Regions from separate parts of the Verrucosispora sp. WMMD573 genome, predicted to be linked through region 1. Evidence: riboswitches for the same ligand, from Rfam matches in the RefSeq annotation. Region 1 holds a riboswitch; the other holds the start of a gene.
What was found. Region 1 has a riboswitch for cobalamin ahead of metE (5-methyltetrahydropteroyltriglutamate--homocysteine S-methyltransferase). Riboswitches for the same ligand answer to the same signal wherever they lie in the genome.

Region 1 (9,989 bases):
AATCACTCGGCACCGGCCGCTGGCGCACCGACGAAGAAATCCTCTCCTTCACCAACGGACTGACGCTGCTGGAGCCGGGGCTGGTGCCGCTGGCCGAATGGCGTCCGGATCCGGACACGCCCGCGCCGAAGCAGACCGACACCTACCACACCTTCGTCGGACTACTCGCCCACAAACCGTAGACGCGGCTGGACGAGGTAGCCGTCCGCCGTCCCAGCCTCTCCTGTTGGTGATCAACGGATCTACTCGGGGGAGTGATCTCCGTCGGCATCCGGCTCGCGGTGGTGGAGCCCCGTATCGTGGCCGCCGGTCTCTTCGCCGGGAGTTTCGTGCCGCGCCTCATCGTCGAGCAGGCCCGGCAGGTCACCATCCCGCTGCACGTGCTGTTGCAATGGGACGACGAAGGGAACGACCGACAGGCGGCCCTGGAACTGTTCGACGCCTTCGGCTCCAAAGAGAAGACGCTGCACGCCAACATGGGCGGACACACGGGCGTTCCCTGGTACGCGGGGGAGGACGCGGCCGGGTTCTTCGCCCGGCACCTGCGCCTCGGTGGCCGCGACACCCTTCAGTCGATAGATCCGGTCGATCGTCGATCGGCACGGGTCTGAAGGAGGTCGTCGACGCCGTGCAGGAATGTCTCGGACACCAGCGCGGGGTCGAAGAGGCAGCCGGCTGCCATGGCGCCGTCGCGGAGCATGACGAAACGGCGCGCGGCGGGGTCCGCCGTGTCCGGGTGCACCTGCGTCATCAGCTTGCTGAGCGTGTCCAGGAACCATTGCCGGTGGGCGATGATCTCCCGGCGCACGGGATGTTCCGTGTCGGGATACTCGGCTGCCGCGTTCAGGAAGGCGCAGCCACGGAAGCCGGGGGCCTGGATGTTCTGGGCGATGGAGCCGGCAATGGCCAGGAGTGGGCCGACAGGTGATGAATTGTCGGCGATGGCCGCGTCGACAGTGCCGCGCTCCATCTCATGGATCTCACGCAGGTAGGCGAGGATGAGGTCGTCCTTGCTCGGGAAGTGCCGGTAGAAGGTCGCCCGGGTCACCTTCGCCTCGGCGATGATCCGATCCACGCCGACGGAGTGGATGCCCTCCGAGTAGAAGATCCTGGTCGCCGTGGCGAGCAGCCGGAGGCGCGCCTCAGAGGGCCGAGTGTCGGGTTTGCCGCGCGTCATACCCACCACTTTAGCGAACAGAACGTTCGGTCTTGACGACCCGGGGCAGTCCTGGCATGCTTTAGAGACAGAACGTTCGTTCTCCCGCCTCTCCATTGAAAGGGTCACCCGTGACCACAATCGCTGCTTCGCCCGGACTCTCCGAGGCTGCCTCCGCGCTGCGGCGGCTGTACTTCATCCGTTTCGCGTTCGCCATCGTGTGGGCGGGCGTGACGATCGCCGCCGCCCAGGAGATCGGTCCGCTCGCGGTGGCGCTGTTCGTGCTCTACCCGCTGTTCGACGTGGGCGCGGCCATCTACGATCTTCGTTCGTCAAGGGCCACCGGCTCGCCGACCCTGCTGTACGTGAACATCGCGGTGAGCCTCATCGCGGCGGTCGGAGTGGGCGTCGCAGGCGCGTCCGGTGTTCCCGCTGTCCTGCGGGTCTGGGGTGCCTGGGCGATCGTCGCCGGTCTGGTCCAGTTGGTCGTTGGTGTCACCCGTCGGCGGATGGGCGGCCAGTGGCCGATGATCATCAGCGGCGGCATCTCGGTTCTGGCTGGTGGGTCCTTCATCGTCGCAGCCGCCGCGGATGACCCGTCATTGATCAATGCGGCTGGCTACGCCATTCCCGGCGCCATCTTCTTCCTCATCGCGGCCATCCGCCTCGGCCGTACCGCGAAGGACAGCTGAGATGACCACACTCGAGTACGACGTCGTGGTGATCGGTGCCGGTCCGGTCGGGGAGAACGTTGCCGACCGGATCGTGCGGGGCGGGCTGACCGCCGCCATTGTCGAGCGGGAGTTGGTCGGCGGCGAGTGCTCCTACTGGGCCTGCATGCCGACCAAGGCGTTGCTGCGCAGCGCGTCCGCGTTGCGGGCGGCTCGCCAACTGCCGGGTGCGCGGGAGGCGGTGACGGGAGACCTGGACGCGGCCGCAGTGCTCGGCCGGCGCGACGTCTTCGCGTCGCATTGGCGGGACGACGGTCAGGTTTCCTGGCTGGCGTCGGCCGGTGTCGCGCTACACCGTGGTCAGGGGCGGATCAGTTCCGCCCGCGTTGTCGAGGTGACCGGCGTCGACGGTGTAACGACGACGCTGATCGCGCGGCACGCCGTGGTCGTGGCGACCGGCAGCAGCGCCCTGTTGCCGGATATTCCGGGTCTGCGCGAGGCGGCGCCGTGGTCCAGCCGCGAGGCCGCCTCGGCCGGGTCGGTTCCCCGTCGGCTCGCCATCATCGGTGGTGGCGTCGTGGCAGCCGAGATGGCGACCGCGTACGCCGCCCTGGGGTCTGTGGTGACGGTGCTGGCCCGCGACGGCCTGTTGCCGTCGGCGGAGCCGTTCGCCGGTGAACTGGTCACCGAGTCGTTGCGCGAGGCCGGTGTGTCCGTACGCCTCGGCGCGGAGGCCGTTTCCGTCGACCGCGACGATCGCGGAGTCGTCCACGTCGCAACTGTCGACGGCGAGCGGATCGAGGCAGACGAGGTGCTGGTGGCGGTCGGTCGTACGCCGAACACCCAGGACATCGGCCTCGACCGGGTGGGACTGGCGCCGGGTGCCTGGCTCACGGTCGACGACACCTTGCGCGTGGTCGGCGGCGGCGAGTGGCTGTATGCGGCGGGTGATGTGAACCGGCGGGTGCTGCTGACCCATCAGGGCAAGTACCAGGCGCGCGCGGTGGGCGACGTGATCGTGGCCCGGGCGAAGGGTCTGAAGGTCGAGGACGGCCGGTGGGGCCGGCACACCGCGACGGCCGATGAGCGGGCGGTGCCGCAGGTGGTGTTCACCGACCCGGAGATCGCGTCGGTGGGCTTGACCGCGGCTGTGGCCGAGGCCGCCGGGCTGCGGATCCGGGTCGTGGACTACGACCTGGGGGCCGTCGCCGGTGCCGCGCTGCACGCTGATGGCTATCAGGGGCACGCCCGGATGGTCGTCGACGAGGACCGGAAGGTGATCGTCGGCTGCACCCTCGCCGGTCCGGACGTCGCGGAACTGATCCACGCCGCGACGATCGCCATCGTCGGCGAGGTTCCGCTGGACCGACTGTGGCACGCGGTGCCGGCGTACCCGACGGTCAGCGAGGTCTGGTTGCGGCTGTTGGAGACGTACGGCCGCTGACGGCACGCCGCCTCCGACGGCTCGCAGCCGCCGGACGCGGTCACCGGTGCTCGGCCTGCTCGTCGTCCCGCAGGCCGGGCACTCCGGACCCACCCGGCGGCGTGGCCCGTACGATGGCTGGCGGTGCTGGTACGTCCCGCCCGGGTGGGCGGGGCGTCGTAAGAGGGAACCCGGTGTGAATCCGGGACTGCCCCGCAGCGGTGAGTGGGAACGACCGCCGTCAACAAAGCACTGGACCGTGAGGTCTGGGAAGCGACGGCCAGTAGGCGACCTGGTGTCATGCCCGCGAGTCCGAAGACCTGCCAGTGCTGCGCACGCCGCCGGTGTGCGCCGCCGGCGGCCTCGCGGGAGGGCCAGGGCGGAAGCCGGTACCTGAGGCGTACCCGTCTTCCACCCTCCCGTGTCCGCCGGGCACTTCGAGGGAAGGAACCCCTGGTGAGTACCGCATTCGGGCAGAGCACCGTGCTCGGCTATCCACGCATCGGCGCCAATCGTGAACTCAAGAAGGCTGTCGAGGCGTACTGGGCCGGCAGCATCGACGCCGAGGCGCTGGCGAACATCGCCGCCGGCCTGCGGGTGCAGGCGTGGCGGACGCTCCGCGATGCCCGTCTCGACGCGATCCCGTCGAACACCTTCTCCTACTACGACCAGATGCTCGACACGGCGGTCGCTGTCGGCGCGGTTCCGACCCGGTTCAGCCGGCTCGGCCTGTCCGCGCTGGACACCTACTTCGCCATGGCCCGCGGCGTCGACGCCGAGCCGGCGCTGGAGCTGACGAAGTGGTTCGACACCAACTACCACTACCTGGTGCCGGAGATCGCCCCGGACACCGTCTTCGCCGCCGACCCGGCGAAGGCGCTGGACGAGTACGCCGAGGCACGCGACCTGGGCATCACCACCCGGCCGGTGTTCGTCGGACCAGCCACCTTCCTGCTGCTGGCGAAGGGAAACGATCCGTTCGCCCGCCTCGACGACCTGGTCCAGACGTACGCCCGGATTCTCGCCGCTCTGGCGGACGCGGGTGTCGACTGGGTGCAACTGGACGAGCCTGCCTACGTCGTCGACCGTAGCTCCGCGGAGATCGATGCCCTCCGTCGCGCCTACACCCGACTCGGTGAACTCGCACACCGACCACGGATCTTCGTGGCGACCTACTTCGGTGATCTCGGCGATGCGCTTCCGGCGCTGCTGGACACTCCGGTCGAAGCCGTCGGCGTGGATCTGGTCGCCGGACCGGGCAACCTGCACCGGCTCGCCGCCGCCGGCCCGCTGGGCGGCAGGACCATCGTCGCCGGCCTGGTCGACGGCCGTAACATCTGGCGTACCGACCTGCGGGCCGCCGTGACGGCCGGCGCGACGGTCGCCGGGCTCGCCGATCACGTCGCCGTCTCCTCGTCCTGTTCGCTGCTGCACGTGCCGGTCGACGTGTCCGCCGAGACGCACCTCGACCCCCGGCTGTCCGAGCGGTTGGCGTTCGCCCGACAGAAGGTCGACGAGATCGTCGTGCTCGGCCGCGCGCTGCGCGACGGCACCACCGCGCTACCCGCGCCGTTGCCGCCCACCCCGGCAGCCTGGCGCCACGACGACGTGCGCGGCCGACTGGCCGCGCTGCGCCGCACCGACCGGCAGCGTGGTGAGTACCCCAACCGGGCCACCCGCCAGCAGGAAAGACTGGGGCTGCCGGAGTTGCCGACGACCACGATCGGGTCGTTCCCGCAGACCGCCGAACTGCGCAAGGCCCGTGCCGCGCACCGGGCCGGCAGCCTCGACGACGCCGGCTACGCGTCCCGGATGCGCACGGAGGTGGAGCAGGTCATCCGGTTGCAGGAACGGCTGAGTCTGGACGTGCTCGTGCACGGGGAACCGGAACGCAACGACATGGTGCAGTACTTCGGCGAGCAACTCGACGGCTTCGCCGCCACGCGGCACGGCTGGGTGCAGTCCTACGGCTCCCGCTGCGTACGCCCGCCGATCATCTACGGCGACGTGTCCCGCAAGGCTCCGATGACCGTCGAGTGGTCCACCTACGCGCAGTCGCTGACCAGCAAGCCGGTCAAGGGCATGCTCACCGGCCCGGTCACCATCCTGGCCTGGTCGTTCGTCCGTACCGATCAGCCCCTCGCGGACACCGCCGACCAGGTGGCGCTGGCCCTGCGTGACGAGTGCCGCGACCTGGAGTCCGCCGGAATCCGGGTCATCCAGGTCGATGAGCCGGCGCTACGGGAGACGCTGCCGCTGCGCAAGGCCGACCAGAAGGCGTACCTGGACTGGGCCGTCGGAGCGTTTCGGCTGGCCACCTGCGGCGTTGCCGACGACACCCAGATCCACACGCACCTGTGCTACTCGGAATTCGGTGAGGTGATCCACGCCATCGACGCTCTCGACGCCGACGTCACCAGCATTGAGGCGTCACGGTCCAAGATGGAGGTCCTCGACGACCTGGCCGCGATCGGCTACGGCCGGGGTGTCGGACCCGGGGTGTGGGACATCCATTCGCCCCGGGTGCCGTCGCGCGACGAGGTGATCGAGGCACTGCGCCGGGCGGTCGCGGCCGTGCCGGCCCGCCGGTTGTGGGTGAATCCGGACTGCGGCCTCAAGACGCGCGACTATCCGGAGGTGGAGGCGTCCCTGCGGCACCTGGTCGCCGCCGCCGCCGAGGTACGCGGGAACTGATCGCACCGAGCCGGGCGGTACCGACCACACACCGCCGCCCGGCTCGTGGTCGGGTCGCCAGGTGTTCTGGCTGAGTTGGCCGTTGGGGCCGATGCCCCGAGCACGCGCTGCTGACCGCCGATATCGCAGACCCGGCCGCACCACCTTTCACCCGGCCCGCCGACGGTGGCGTTCGTGCTGTTGGTTTTCTACGATGGGCCATCGTCCCATTCGGGGAGATGGATGCCATGGGTGACCGGATCTTGGCAGGCAAGACCGTCGTGATCACCGGGGCCAGTGCGGGTATCGGCGCCGAGGCCGCCCGCCGGTTGGCGTGTCTGGGGGCGTCCGTGGTGGTGGTGGGCCGGTCGCCCGAGAAGACCGCCGCCGTCGCGCGCCAGGTGGGCGCCGAGCCGCTGGTGGCCGACTTCACCCGGCTGTCGGACGTACGCCGGCTCGCCGACACGCTCCTGAGTCGATACCCCCGGATCGACGTGCTGGCCAACAATGCCGGCGTCGTGCTGACCAGGCGGAGTCGTACCGAGGACGGTCATGATGTGATGTTCCAGGTCAACTACCTGGCCCCGTTCCTGCTCACCAACCTGCTGTTGGGCCGGTTGACCGCCGGCGGGCGGGCGCGCGTCATCACCACCTCCAGCAAGGGCCACCGGTTCGGCAGCGTCGATCTCGACGATCTCGAAGGTGCCGGCAAACGGTCCGAGCTGCTGCGGTACGGGATGACGAAGCGGCAGAACATCCTGTTCACCCGCGAGTTGGCCCGTCGTACCCGGGGCAGCGGGCTGACCGCGATGGCGTTCCACCCGGGGGTGATCGCCGCCACCGACATCAACCGGGAGGCCCCGCTGGTCGCTGCGCTGGTCCGGTACCGCCTGCTGGGCGGTCTGTCCACCCTCGCTGAGGGCGCCGAACCGCTGGTTCACCTGGCCACGATCCCTGATCCGGAGGCGGTCAACGGTGGTTACTTCCACCGTCTCAGACCGGACGGGCCGGTCCACCGGCAGGCCACGGACGACCAGTTGGCCACCCGACTGTGGGAGCGGACGACCGAGCTGCTCGGTGCGCCTGTGTGACGAACCGCCCTCGCTGACGGGCCGCCGGCCGGACGCGGCTTACGTAAGGTCGGGCCATGAGCGTGGATTCCGAGGTGCGGCGCTGGCTGCGGCAGCGCGGGGCCGAGACCATCGCGCACCCCGGCGGCACTCTCTACGCCCATCTGTGCCGGGTCCACTACCGCCTCGCCGACCTGAGATGTGTGGTCGACGCGCAGCTGGCCGGTCTCGCGCATGCCGCCTACGGCACGGACGGCTTCGATGTGACGCTGCTCGACCGGGCCGATCGAGCCACACTCCGCAACCTCATCGGTGATGACGCCGAGGCACTCGTCTACCTGTACGGGGCCTGCGACCGAAGGCGGACCTGGCGGCAGCTGGCGGAGACCGGTGTGGTCGTCGACCGGTTCACCAACCAGACCTGGCACCTGGAACCCGACCAGAGACAACCGTTCGTGGACCTCACCATCGTCAACGAACTGGATGTCGTGGAGCAGAATCCGGCCACTGCGGCCAGGTACGGCGACTACTTCCGCTCGCTGTTCGCGGCCTGGGCTCCGATCGCTTCCCCCCAGGTCACCGGCGAGGCGCGGCGGCTCCTCGGTGTCGCTCGGCCTTAGTCGCGCTGACTCTCCAGGTGGGCACGGACGCGATCGGAGATGTTGGCGAGCAGGTCGAGTTCCTCCTGACTGAGTGCGTCGATGAACAGTCGGCAGACATGTTCGACATGCACGGGTGCCGCGTCTTCGATCAAGGCTACCGCAGAGTCAGCGACTGAGCAGCCCGGTACGGCAGCGACGGAGGTCGGTATGAGCAGCGAAACGACGAAGGCGTACGAGGGGCGGTCGATCACGGTCACCTTCGAGGCCCGGCGTTGCCTGCACGCCGCCGAGTGCGTCCGCGGCCTGCCGGCGGTCTTCGACCCGGGTCAGCGCCCGTGGATCCGGCCCGACGGCGCCGAGGGCGAGCGCCTGGCCGAGGTGGTGCGGCGGTGTCCCTCCGGAGCGTTGCAGTACGAATTCGCAAACGGTGGTGCGGAGGCCCCGGACCGGCCGACGCAGATCAGGCGCGACTCCACCGGACAGTTGATCGTGCGCGGTGAGTTGAGAGTGGACACGCCGCAAGGCATGCGGGCGGAGACCAGGGCAGTTCTGTGCGGGTGCGGGCGGAGCCAACGGCAGCCGTACTGCGATCACGGCGGGCCCTGCGGGCAGACCCGGCTGGGCTGACCCGAAATCCGCGCTCAGATTCCGAAGCCGCCGGTGCCGGCGAGGCCGGTGCCCCCGGCCCGCCACGGCTTCTCGTTCTGCTGGAGCCGGTACTGCCAATTCCCGGCGAACCGGTGCCACCACACCTCGAATCCTTCTTCACCGAGCAACTCCACGGCCTTCGCCACGGCATCGGGCTCCCACCGGAACGCGGTGATCCCCTTCTGCCGAGTGATCGCAGAGATGAGCTGTTCGGCGGTCGACCCGCCCGAGGTGGCCGCGTGCACATGAGCGATGTCGCCCTTGCGCACGTACCTCCAGAGCGGCTTGCCGATGATTGCCGCGATGGCCCTCTCCCGTGCCGCGATCGGGGCGTACACCTCGTCGACCAATCGCGAGGCGGCCTCCCGTACCGGCGCGTAGGCGTTGTCGGCGGCTTCGAGCGCCGCGCTGTGCCGGGCCCGTGCCCGCTCGGCGGCGGCCTTGCGTCGGAACCACGGCGGATGATCCCGGGCCGCGTGCCGGTCGCGCTCGGCCGCCTGTATCGCGGTCAGGTAGCTCTCCGCCGCGACCCGCCACTGCGCGGCCGTGGCCGGTTCGAGATCCACCGACAGGAACGACCAGTCCCGCTCGGCGGGGCGCAGGCCGAACCGGTCGGCCAGATCGCGGTCGACGAAGTAGCGGTGCCGGGAATCGTCATCCACCCACACCACGGTCAACACCGCGACCGGCTCGTCGTTCCAGCGGATAGCCGTCGTCCTGCCCTCCCGGTGGACGATCATGTCGCCGCTTGGCAGCGGAAGCCGGAAACGGTAGAGGATGACCCGGGTCGTCTCCATCGTCTCAGTGTGCGCCGCGTCAGCCACGATCGAGCGCGACGCGGAGCCGGGGAAGTCGGACCAGCGCGGGCGGGGTTGCTCCTCGACGGCACGCTGCGGCGGCTCGGCCTCGACCGCACCTCATCCTGGTGTAGCACCGCTGCCCGATCCGCTGGCGAGAGCGGCGTCGATACGAGGCGTTGCCATGCGCTGAGGTTATGGCTCTCCCTACCAAGTCGCAGTGGTGCTCATAGCTGTGCCCGCTCAGACTCATCTCCGTGGACAGCGTCCGCTGGCCGGCATCGAGCGGCTCGATGCCACCGCGAAGACCAGATCGTCGATGCGGGTGAGTTCCTGAAGACGATTCGGCGGCATGACCTGCCCGTGCACGAGCAACCCGTCGCCTCTGCCGATCGAGCTGGCGGCAGGCCGGATTCCGGCCACGTCCGAAGGATGTGAGCGTTGATGCAACGAGTTTCAGCGGACCGGCGCGGAACCGCCATCGCCTGGACCACAGTGGTATTCCTGGTGACGTTCATCCACCACCTGTACGGGGGGCTCCGGTTCGACAGCCCGCAGCGGACGGTCCTGGCTGTCGTGTTCAGCGTCGTGTTCACCGTCACGTATCTGGCATACCGCCTCGGATCGACGATGCGGTGGGCTCGCGCGATCTTCTGGTTCCTGGTCTACGCCTTCTGGGTGGCGGCGGTCGGCCTTTTCGAGGGCGGGTTCAATCACGCCCTGTTCGTCGTGCTGCGGCTGCTGGACGCGTACGCCCTCATCAACGACCTTTACCCCGTGCACAGCGATGCGCGCATCTCCGACGACGTGCTGTTCCAGAGCACCGGAGTGCTGACCCTGGTCACCGCGGTGTTGCTGGCGGTGGCACCCGCCTGGGTCGTCACGCGTCGACGGGCTGCCGGCAGATCGCGGTGAGGATCTCGATCATCGCGGTCGCCGCCGGCGACCG
Region 2 (9,989 bases), 270 kb from region 1:
AGGACGGTTGGCCAGCCGTGGTCCTCCACGCGGGAGCAACACCATGCCACCACGCGCACCCACCATCGTCGACCCGCGATTCCCAGCTGAGCTGGCCCGGCTACGCCGTGAGCGTGGCCTGTCGCTGCGCCAGCTGGCCGCAGCGGTGAGCCATGGCAAGAGCGTCATTCATCAGCTGGAGACAGGGCAGACCCGCCCAGCCGTCGACGTCGCCGTCCGCCTCGATGACGCGCTGGCCGCCGGTGGTGCGCTCGCCGCCATGGTCGTTGACGTTCCCGACGGCGACCGGCGGGCTGCCTACGTCGCCGCGCATCCGGGCCGTGTAGATCTGGCCGGGGTTCGCATCCTGGGCGACGTGCTCGCCGGATACCGGCGGCTGGAGGACTCCATCGGCGCCGCAGCCGTCCTACCGCCCGTACGCGTCCAACTCGACACGATCGTGTCGCTGCTGCGCGAGGCTGGCCACCAGGTGCGGCCGGCGGTGGTCGACATGGCTGCGCAATGGGCGCAGTTCGCCGGTTGGCTCGGTATCGCCAACGGTGACGACCGAACCGCCCGCGTGTGGCTGGATCGCAGTCTGCAGTGGTCCACAGAGGCCAGCAACGCCGACCTGACGGCGACCGTGCTGTCCTTCCAGGGGCACCGGGCGGAGGGCCGCGGCGACCTGCCAGCGATGATCGGGCTGTCCCGGGCCGCCCGGGATGATCCACGAGCCAACACGGCGTTGCGCGCGTACTCCGCCGGCCAGGAGGCGCGTGGGCTGGCCATGGCTGGGGCGTGCCCGACCGACGTGCGGCAGATGCTCACGCAAGCCGCCGACCTGGCCACCGAGGCGGCAGAGACGCCACTGCCCGCGTGGGGATACTGGTACACCCCGGCCTTCTACGCGGTACAGCAGGGCATCGTGTGGCGGTACTTGGGCGATCGTGACGCGCGGGCCAACGACCGGGCCGTCGAGCTGTTGACCGCAGGCACAACGGGGGTGGACGAGACGGCCGAGAGCGCCGACTGGCACGGCGGGCACCTCGTGCACCTGGCCATCGCCCACGGCCGGGCCGGGGACAGTGGCTCGGCGCAGCGGGTGCTGGAGGAGGCACGGTCCATCGCGGTGTCAACGGCCTCACGACGCCTGGCCGGACAGGTTGACGCAGCTGTCCGCGACTTGGGTCTGTCCGTCAACCCGTAGCGGACACCAAGCCTCTGACCTGGGCACACGCCGTCATCGCACGCTGTTTGTGGGTGGCGGTGGTGTTCCCCCGTGCAGCGCCGTCAGCCCCTTACGACCTGGCGGAGGTGGCGGCGGTGGGCGTGTGGCGCAGATTTCGGTGGTGGCTGCGGCGGCGGTCCGTGCCGCCGGTCGGCACCGGGCAACGGTGGCAGGAAATCGAGCAGGACGCGGCCCGGCGACGCCTGCTCGATCAGGCGCGGCGTAACGCGCGGTGGCCGGCATGACCGGGCGACCCGTGCGCTACCGCGACGCTATGGCCGCTGAGGCGATCCGGATCGGCCGCGCTGTCGACGCCCTGCCCGGCCGCCTCTGCGACCAACACCTACCGCGCCGGCCGCAGTGGACGTGCGGCACCTGCGACGGCGAACCGGTATGGCCGTGCGCTCCGGCGCGGGTACGGCTCGGTGAGGCGTACGGCCGGGATCGCATCGGGCTGTCGATGTACGTGGGCGCGCTGCTCACGGCCGCGCTGGATGACATGCCGGCCGCCGATCCGGGCGAACTCACCACCCGGTTCACCGCCTGGACGCGGTGCTCCTGCGGGCCGCCGTAGTATGCCGCCGTTTCCTCAGCGTGGCGTTCCGGTAGGCGACTTCGGTGAGTTGTTCGGAGCTGCGTGTGACATCCGTTGTGAGACACGCCGACACACCATCTGGTGTCTTGCGTTCGCGGGCCGCCCATATATGGTGTCACTCGTAGCTGGTTCGGGCGCCCATCCGGGGCGGTCGAGGCAAGAGGGAACCTGGTGGAAATCCGGGGCTGCCCCGCAGCGGTGAGTGGGAACGACAGCCGTCACACAGCACTGGGTTCCGGCCTGGGAAGCGACGGCCAGTAGGAGCGCGAGAGCACGCCCACGAGTCCGAAGACCTGCCAGCACGCCGCCCGCACTCGTGGGCGGCGGCCGCAGGCCGCGTGGGACGGCCGACGCCATGGACGGGCCGTGCCGCCTGCGCGGATCCCGTGGCGTCCTCCCGCGTGTCCGAGGCCCTCGGTAGACGGCGCGAGGAGAGAGACGTGACGGTCGTGCGGGAGAAGCCGGACTCCGACCCAGGTGTGTCGGAGCAGCGCCGGCAGGTGATGCAGGTCCGTAAGCGCAACGGGGACGCCGAGCCGGTTGACGTCAACAAGATCGTCCGTGCGGTGGAGCGGTGGGTGGCCGACCTGGACGAGGTCGATCCGCTGCGGGTGGCCACGAAGACCATCAGCGGACTGTACGACGGTGCCACCACCGCCGAGTTGGACAAGCTGTCTATCCAGACGGCCGCCGAGCTGATCGGTGCGGAGCCGCAGTACTCGAAGCTGGCGGCGCGGCTGCTGGCCGCGTACGTGGACAAGGAGGTCCGTGGGCAGCAGGTGGCCAGCTTCAGCCAGTCCATCCGGTACGCGCACGGCCTCGGGCTGATCGGGGACGCGACCGCCGCGTTCGTGGCCCGCAACGCGCGCAAGCTGGACGACGCGGTCGACCCGGACGGTGACCTGCGGTTCGAGTACTTCGGGCTGCGCACCGTCGCGGACCGGTACCTGCTGCGGCATCCGCAGACCCGCGAGGTGGTGGAGACGCCGCAGTACTGGCTGTTGCGGGTGGCCTGCGGGCTGTCGCAGACACCGGGTGAGGCGATCGGGTTCTACCGGTTGATGTCGAGTCTGGCGTACCTGCCGAGTTCACCGACGCTGTTCAACTCGGGCACCCGGCACACCCAGATGTCGTCGTGTTTCCTGGTGGACTCGCCGCGCGACGAACTCGACTCGATCTACGAGCGTTACCACCAGGTGGCGAAACTGTCGAAGTTCTCCGGCGGCATCGGCATCTCCTGGTCACGGGTCCGGGGACGCGGCGCGTTGATCCGGGGCACCAACGGCCGCTCCAACGGCATCGTGCCGTTCCTCAAAACCCTCGACGCCGGGGTGGCGGCGGTCAACCAGGGTGGCCGGCGCAAGGGCGCGGCCTGCGTGTACCTGGAGCCGTGGCACCCGGACATCGAGGAGTTCCTGGAGCTGCGGGACAACACCGGGGAGGAGTCCCGGCGTACCCACAACCTGAACCTGGCCAACTGGATTCCGGACGAGTTCATGCGGCGGGTCGAGGCCGACGGCGACTGGTCGCTGATCGACCCGTCGGACGCGCCGGAGCTGCCGGACCTGTTCGGCGAGGCGTTCGACGAGGCGTACCGGGCGGCGGAGAAGAAGGCCGTCCGGACGGTCAAGGCCCGCGATCTCTACGGCCGGATGATGCGTACGCTCGCGCAGACCGGCAACGGGTGGATGACGTTCAAGGACGCGGCGAACCGGCTGTCCAACCAGACCGGTGCGCCCGGCAACACGATCCACCTGTCGAACCTGTGCACGGAGATCCTGGAGGTCAACAGCGACACCGAGACGGCGGTGTGCAACCTGGGTTCGGTGAACCTGGGCGCGCACGTCACCGCCGACGGCGTGGACTGGGAGAAGCTGCGCGCGACGGTACGCACGGCTGTGGTGTTCCTCGACCGGGTGATCGACATCAACTACTACCCGGCCGAGCAGACGGCGGTGTCGAATCCGCGTTGGCGTCCGGTCGGGCTCGGGCTGATGGGTCTGCAGGACGCGTTGTTCACGCTGCGGCTGCCGTTCGACTCGGCGTCGGCGCGGGAGCTGTCCACCCGGGTGCAGGAGGAGATCTTCCTGACCGCGCTGGAGACGTCGGCCGGGCTGGCGGAGCGGTTCGGCCCGCATCCGGCGTACGCCGAAACCCGCGCCGCGAAGGGTGAGTTGCATCCCGACCTGTGGGGCGCGGAGGTGACGCAGGCGTCGCGGTGGACCGCGCTGCGGGAGCAGATCGCCCGCCACGGCCTGCGCAACTCGCTGCTGGTGGCGATCGCGCCGACCGCCACGATCGCGTCGATCGCCGGGTGCTACGAGTGCATCGAGCCGCAGGTGTCCAACCTGTTCAAGCGGGAGACGATGTCCGGCGAGTTCCTCCAAATCAACACGTACCTGGTCCGGGAGTTGAAGGCACGCGGACTGTGGACGGCGTCGATCCGGGAGCAGATCAAGCGGGCCGAGGGGTCGGTGCAGGGCATCGCCGAGCTGCCGGCGGAGGTGCGGGAGCTGTTCCGCACCGCGTGGGAGCTGCCGCAGCGGGCGCTCGTCGACCTGGCGGCCGCCCGCGCTCCGTTCATCGACCAGTCGCAGTCGCTGAACCTGTTCCTGAGCGCGCCGACCATCGGCAAGCTCTCCTCGATGTACCTGTACGCCTGGAAGGCCGGGCTGAAAACCACCTACTACCTGCGGTCGCGTCCGGCGACCCGGATCCAGCAGGCCACCGTCGCCGTCACCCCGACGGTCAAGCCGATCGTCGCGGTCAGCGACGACGAGGCGCTGGCCTGCTCCCTGGAAAACCCCGAGAGCTGCGAGGCGTGCCAGTGACCACTGTTTCCGAACCCGACACCGGCCAGCGACAGATGCTGCTCGACCCCGGCATGGACCTGACGCTGCGGCCCATGCGCTATCCGCAGTTCTTCGACAGGTTCAAGGACGCCATCAAGAACACCTGGACCGTCGAGGAGGTCGACCTGCACTCAGACCTCGCCGACCTGGCCAAGCTGTCCCCGGCGGAGCAGCACCTGGTGTCCCGACTGGTCGCGTTCTTCGCCACCGGCGACACCATCGTCGCCAACAACCTCGTGCTCAACCTCTACCAGCACGTCAACTCGCCGGAGGGACGGCTCTACCTGTCCCGGCAGCTGTTCGAGGAGGCGGTGCACGTCCAGTTCTACCTGAACCTCCTGGACACCTACGTGCCGGACGAGCGGGAACGGTTCGCGGCGTTCGCGGCGGTGGAGAACATCCCGTCGATCGCCCGCAAGGCCGAGTTCTGCTTCAAATGGATCGACTCCATCTTTGAGCTGCGGGAGTTGAGGACCCGCGAGGACCGGCGGTCGTTCCTGCTGAACCTGATCTGCTTCGCCGCCTGCATCGAGGGACTGTTCTTCTACGGCGCCTTCGCCTACGTGTACTTCCTCCGGTCCCGGGGCCTGCTGCACGGCCTTGCCTCGGGTACCAACTGGGTGTTCCGGGACGAGTCGATGCACATGGCGTTCGCCTTCGACGTGGTCGACACCGTACGCGCCGAGGAGCCGGACCTCTTCGACGCCGAGATGGAGCAGCAGGTCCGGGACATGCTGGCCGAGGCCGTCGAGTGCGAGGTGCAGTTCGCCGCCGACCTGCTCGAACAGGGCGTGTCCGGGCTGTCCCTGGCCGACATGCGCGAATATCTCCAGCACGTCGCCGACCGCCGGCTGGCACAGTTGGAGATCGAACCGCTGTACGGGTCGAAGAATCCGTTCGCCTTCATGGAGTTGCAGGACGTGCAGGAGCTGTCCAACTTCTTCGAACGGCGGGTGTCGGCCTATCAGGTCGGAGTCACCGGCACTGTCGCCTTCGACGACGACTTCTGACGGCGGTCACATCCGCTGACCGGGTCCGGCTCGGCGCTGATCGTGTCGATCATCGCCGGGCCGCCCCGGCCCGCAGGTCGTCTCAGACCCGGCCGGCGACCAGGCCCGGGTGTCGGCGTTCCTGTTTGCTCGTGGCGGCACGCTCACTCATGCCGGCACTCCGCTTCGCTCGCTCATGCGGCGGTCCTTTCGACGGCGGGCTGGTCGGTCGGGTGGTACAGCAGGTGGATGGTGCCGTCGAGGTCGAGGCGCTGGATGCCGATGGCGTAGACGGATTCGAGCACGGCGGGGTCGAGGACCTCCTCGGTGCTGCCGGCCGCGGCGATCCCGCCCCGGCCGAGCAGCACCAGGTCGTCGCAGTAGCGGGCGGCGAGGTTCAGATCGTGCAGCACGACGACGGCACAGGTGCCGAGGTCGCGTACCAGCCGCAGGATCTCGTGCTGGTAGCGGATGTCGAGATGGTTGGTCGGCTCGTCGAGCAGCAGGTGGGTGGCCTGCTGGGCCAGTGCCCGGGCGATGAGCACCCGCTGGCGTTCGCCGCCGGAGAGGCCGGCGAACGCCCGTGACCCCAGGTGGGCGGCGCCGACCCGGCGTAGGCACTCCGCCGCGATCTCGTGATCCGCCCGCCCGGTGCGCTGGAAGGTGTTCAGGTGCGGGCCGCGGCCCAGCAGCACCAACTCGGCCACGGTGAGGGCGGTCTCGCCGCCGGTCTCCTGAACCACCACGGCCAGCCGGCGCGCCGCCTCCCGTGGCGGCAGCGTGGCCAGGTCGTCACCGTCCACGGCGACCCGTCCGGTGCCGCTGCGCAGCGCGCCGTAGAGCAGCCGCAGCAGGGTGGTCTTGCCGCTGCCGTTGGGGCCGATCAGGCCGAGGACCCGGCCGGGTCGCGCGGTCACGCTTACCCCGTCGATCACCGGGTTGGCGCCGTAGCGCCAGGAAACCTGGGTCGCCTGGATCACGAGTCGGCCCCGAACCGCTGCACGATCCGCTCCAGGCCGTCGATCGACAGCGGGGTGGGCGGCTCGGTGAAGTTGAACAGCTGGGTCATCACGTTGCCGGCACGGACCGCGTTGAGCTTCTCGGCCCCGGGAAGACCGGTCAGGCCCTGCTCGACCGCGGCGGGATCGCCGTCGCTGTAGAGCAGGATCAGCACGTCGGGGTTACGGCCGAGCAGTTCCTCGACGGTGACCTCGAAGACCCGTTCCGGTGTGTCGCCGAAGACGTTGCGGAAGCCGGCCGCCGCCAGCTGTGGGTGGGCCATGCTGGCGGCGCCGTACGCGTACGTGGTGCCGCCGCCGACGGTCGGATACAGCACGGCGGCGGTACGACCGGAGGCCGCGCCCGCTGCGGCCTGGACCGTGGTCATCCGGTCCTTGAGCGCGCCTACCGCCGTGGCCGCCTGCGCCTCGCGGCCGAACACCCGACCGTAGGTCTCCAGCTGCCGGTAGATGTCGTCGAAGCTGGGGGTGGCGGTGTTGTCCGGGCACATGGCCGGCTCCTCCAGCAGCGGGATGTCCACGGCCGAGAGGGTGTCGCGGGACAGGTTGTCGACCTCACCGAGCACCAGGTCGGGCTCCTGGCTGATCACCACCTCCTTGGAGATCTGGAGGTGCCCGCTGGTGTCGGTCTTGTCGGTCAGCAGGGGGATGCGGTCCAGTTCGGCGAGGGTCTCGGCGTCGTAGTACTCGCGGGGGTACTGCCCGGCCCGGGCGGTGACCCGGTCCAGCACGCCGAGCGCGTGCAGGTACGGCACGGCGGCGCTCTTGAGCAGGACGACCCGCTCCGGCGCGGCGTCTAAGGTCACCTCGACGCCGCAGTTGGTGACGGTGACCGGGTACCCCGGACCGGTCGCCGTCGGCTCGTCGGCGGCGGAACCGCCGCAGCCGGCGACCAGCAGCGCGAGAGTGGACGTGGCCGCGGTGACGGCGACACGGGTTGCCTTCATCGGTGCTCCTCGGCTCATCGGGCGCTCAGGCGCCGGTGGCGTGCAGACGACGGATCAGGACCAGCAGGAAGGGGGCGCCGAGCAGGGCGGTGATGATGCCGATCGGGATCTCCTGGGGGGCCAGCAGCACCCGGGCCAGCACATCCGCCCAGACCAGCAGGATGGCGCCGAGCAGCGCGGCGACCGGCACCACGCGGACGTGTGGCGCGCCGACGATGCGGCGGGCCAGGTGCGGCACGACGAGGCCGACGAAGCCGATGCTGCCGGCGGCGGAGACCAGCACGCCGACACTGAGCGACACCAGCACGAGCAGCCGCAGGCGGAACCGGTCGGGCGACACGCCGAGCGTCTGCGCGGTCTCGTCACCGATGGCCAGCACGTCGAGCCGTCGTCCGACGATGGTCAGGTAGCCGATCATGCCGCAGAGCACGACCGCGGCGACCAGCAGCAGGGCGTTCCACCGCGCCAGCCCGAGGGAGCCGAGGAGCCAGAACATCACCGAGCGGGCTCCCTCGGCGGACCCCGAGGCGAAGATCAGGAAGCTGGTGGTGGCGTAGAGGGCGTAGCCGACGGCGACGCCGGACAGCAGCAGCCGGATCGAGGTCACCCGTCCGCCGCTGCGGGCGATCAGGAAGACCAGCAGCGACGCGCCGAGCGCGCCGAGGAAGGCGCTGCTGGACAGGGCGTACTGCCCGAAGCCGGCGCCCGCGCCGAACAGGATCGCGGCGGCGGCCCCGCTGGATGCGCCGGAGTTGATCCCGAGCAGGTACGGGTCGGCGAGCACGTTGCGCACCATGGCCTGCAACGCCACCCCGCAGGCGGCCAGCCCGGCACCGACGAGCATGCCGAGCAGCACCCGGGGCAGCCGAACCTGCCAGACGATCGCCTCCTGCGGCGGCGTCCAGGTCACCTCGCCGGGCAGGCCGACGAGGTGATGCCCGATGATCCGCGCCACCGCCGCCGGCGGGATGCCGATCGCGCCGGACCCGACCGCGGCCACCCCGGTGAGGACCAGCGCGACGGTCAGCGCGACCAGCCAGATCCCGGTACGGCGGCGCTGCGCCGCGAGACCGAGCAGGTCCGGCCGGCTCTCGGGCTGGGCGGTGGCGGTCACCTCGCCCATCTGCACTCCCCTTGCTCTTGCAAAGATTTGGCAGGAAGCTACCAGCAAGATCAGGGCAGCGGAAAGCGGATGAGTCGTTGTTCACCACGTGATCGCCTCGCGACCTGCGACGTCGTCGCCGGAACGCGGCCCGCTAGCGGCCCCATCCACGGGCCACAGCGAGCGGGTCACCGGTCGTGAAGTCGGGCGGATCGTGCATGAGGAAGTCGCGGTGGCTGATGTTCCACGCGTAGGCGCCGGCCATCCCGAACACGAGGAGGTCCCCGACGGCGATCGGGTCGCTGTCGGCGTCGCGGGCCAGCACGTCCTTGGGCGTGCAGAGCTGGCCGACGACGCTGACCGGGCCACCGTCGGTACGCGGCCCGTCGCCGCCCCGGGGCACCACCGTGTACGGCTGCGAGTGCCCCTTGGCCGCCGGAGTCCGCAGGTGGTGGGTGCCGCCGGCCACGATCACGAACCACTGGCCGTGGGACCGCTTCACGTCGATCACCTCGGTGACGTACGACCCGCAGTAGACCGCCACGGCGCGGCCGGGCTCGATCCGGAGCCGAACTCCCGGGTAGGCGTCCGACACCTCGCCGAGCAGCCGACCGTAGCTCGGCCAGTCGAAGCGGTGCTCCGGGCGGCGGTAGTCGACGGCCATGCCGCCGCCGACGTTGACCTCCTCGGCGCGTACCCGCCGCACCGCCCAGTCGGTCACCTCGCGCGCCACCCCGGCGGCGGTCGTCGCGTCGAGCCCGCTGGCCAGGTGGGCGTGCACGCCACGGACCCGGACCCCGTCCGGCGGGTCGGCCGCGAGCCGGACCGCCTCCGCCGGGTCCATGCCGAACGGGCTCGCCTGTCCGCCCATCACCAGGACCGCGCCCGGCGTCGCGACCGGCAGGTTCACCCGCAGCAGCACATCGACGGTACGCCCGGCGGCCCACGCCAGGGCGGCCAGCCGGTGCAGTTCGGCGACGGACTCGACGTGTACCCGGTGCACGTCGGCGGCCAGCGCCGCCGAAAGATCCGCGTCGGTCTTGCCCGGCCCGGCGAAGGCGGCCACCCGCCGCCCGGGCAGCACACCCGCGAGGTGCCGCAGTTCGCCCCGGCTGGCCGCCTCGAAACCGTCGACCGTGGCCGCCAGGGTGCGCAGCATCCCCGGGTCGGGATTGGCCTTGACCGCGTAGAGCAGCTCGACCCGTTCCGGCAGGGCCGCCCGGACGGCAGCCGCGTGCGTGGCCAGGGCGGCGAGATCGTAGACGTACGTCGGTCGGG

Region 2: linked by a shared signal. The riboswitch ahead of O7601_RS19755 (ribonucleoside-diphosphate reductase subunit alpha) and the one ahead of metE (5-methyltetrahydropteroyltriglutamate--homocysteine S-methyltransferase) in region 1 are both predicted to bind cobalamin.

What each region holds. Positions count from the first base shown of each region.
Region 1 covers NZ_CP114901.1:4,068,303-4,078,291, forward strand. The annotation lists gene O7601_RS18450 (SAM-dependent methyltransferase) at 1-182, shown strand, start outside; gene O7601_RS18455 (hypothetical protein) at 255-611, shown strand; gene O7601_RS18460 (TetR/AcrR family transcriptional regulator) at 569-1,177, opposite strand; gene O7601_RS18465 (hypothetical protein) at 1,288-1,848, shown strand; gene O7601_RS18470 (NAD(P)/FAD-dependent oxidoreductase) at 1,850-3,271, shown strand; cobalamin riboswitch at 3,382-3,593, shown strand; gene metE (5-methyltetrahydropteroyltriglutamate--homocysteine S-methyltransferase) at 3,707-5,944, shown strand; gene O7601_RS18480 (SDR family NAD(P)-dependent oxidoreductase) at 6,172-7,014, shown strand; gene O7601_RS18485 (DUF6817 domain-containing protein) at 7,071-7,613, shown strand; gene O7601_RS18490 ((4Fe-4S)-binding protein) at 7,803-8,222, shown strand; gene O7601_RS18495 (hypothetical protein) at 8,237-9,040, opposite strand; gene O7601_RS18500 (hypothetical protein) at 9,485-9,955, shown strand; gene O7601_RS18505 (LysR family transcriptional regulator) at 9,921-9,989, opposite strand, start outside.
Region 2 covers NZ_CP114901.1:4,341,397-4,351,385, forward strand. The annotation lists gene O7601_RS19740 (helix-turn-helix transcriptional regulator) at 44-1,186, shown strand; gene O7601_RS19745 (hypothetical protein) at 1,240-1,452, shown strand; gene O7601_RS19750 (hypothetical protein) at 1,449-1,781, shown strand; cobalamin riboswitch at 1,912-2,118, shown strand; gene O7601_RS19755 (ribonucleoside-diphosphate reductase subunit alpha) at 2,306-4,633, shown strand; gene O7601_RS19760 (ribonucleotide-diphosphate reductase subunit beta) at 4,669-5,664, shown strand; gene O7601_RS19765 (ABC transporter ATP-binding protein) at 5,838-6,623, opposite strand; gene O7601_RS19770 (ABC transporter substrate-binding protein) at 6,620-7,609, opposite strand; gene O7601_RS19775 (iron ABC transporter permease) at 7,635-8,732, opposite strand; gene O7601_RS19780 (alanine racemase) at 8,866-9,989, opposite strand, start outside.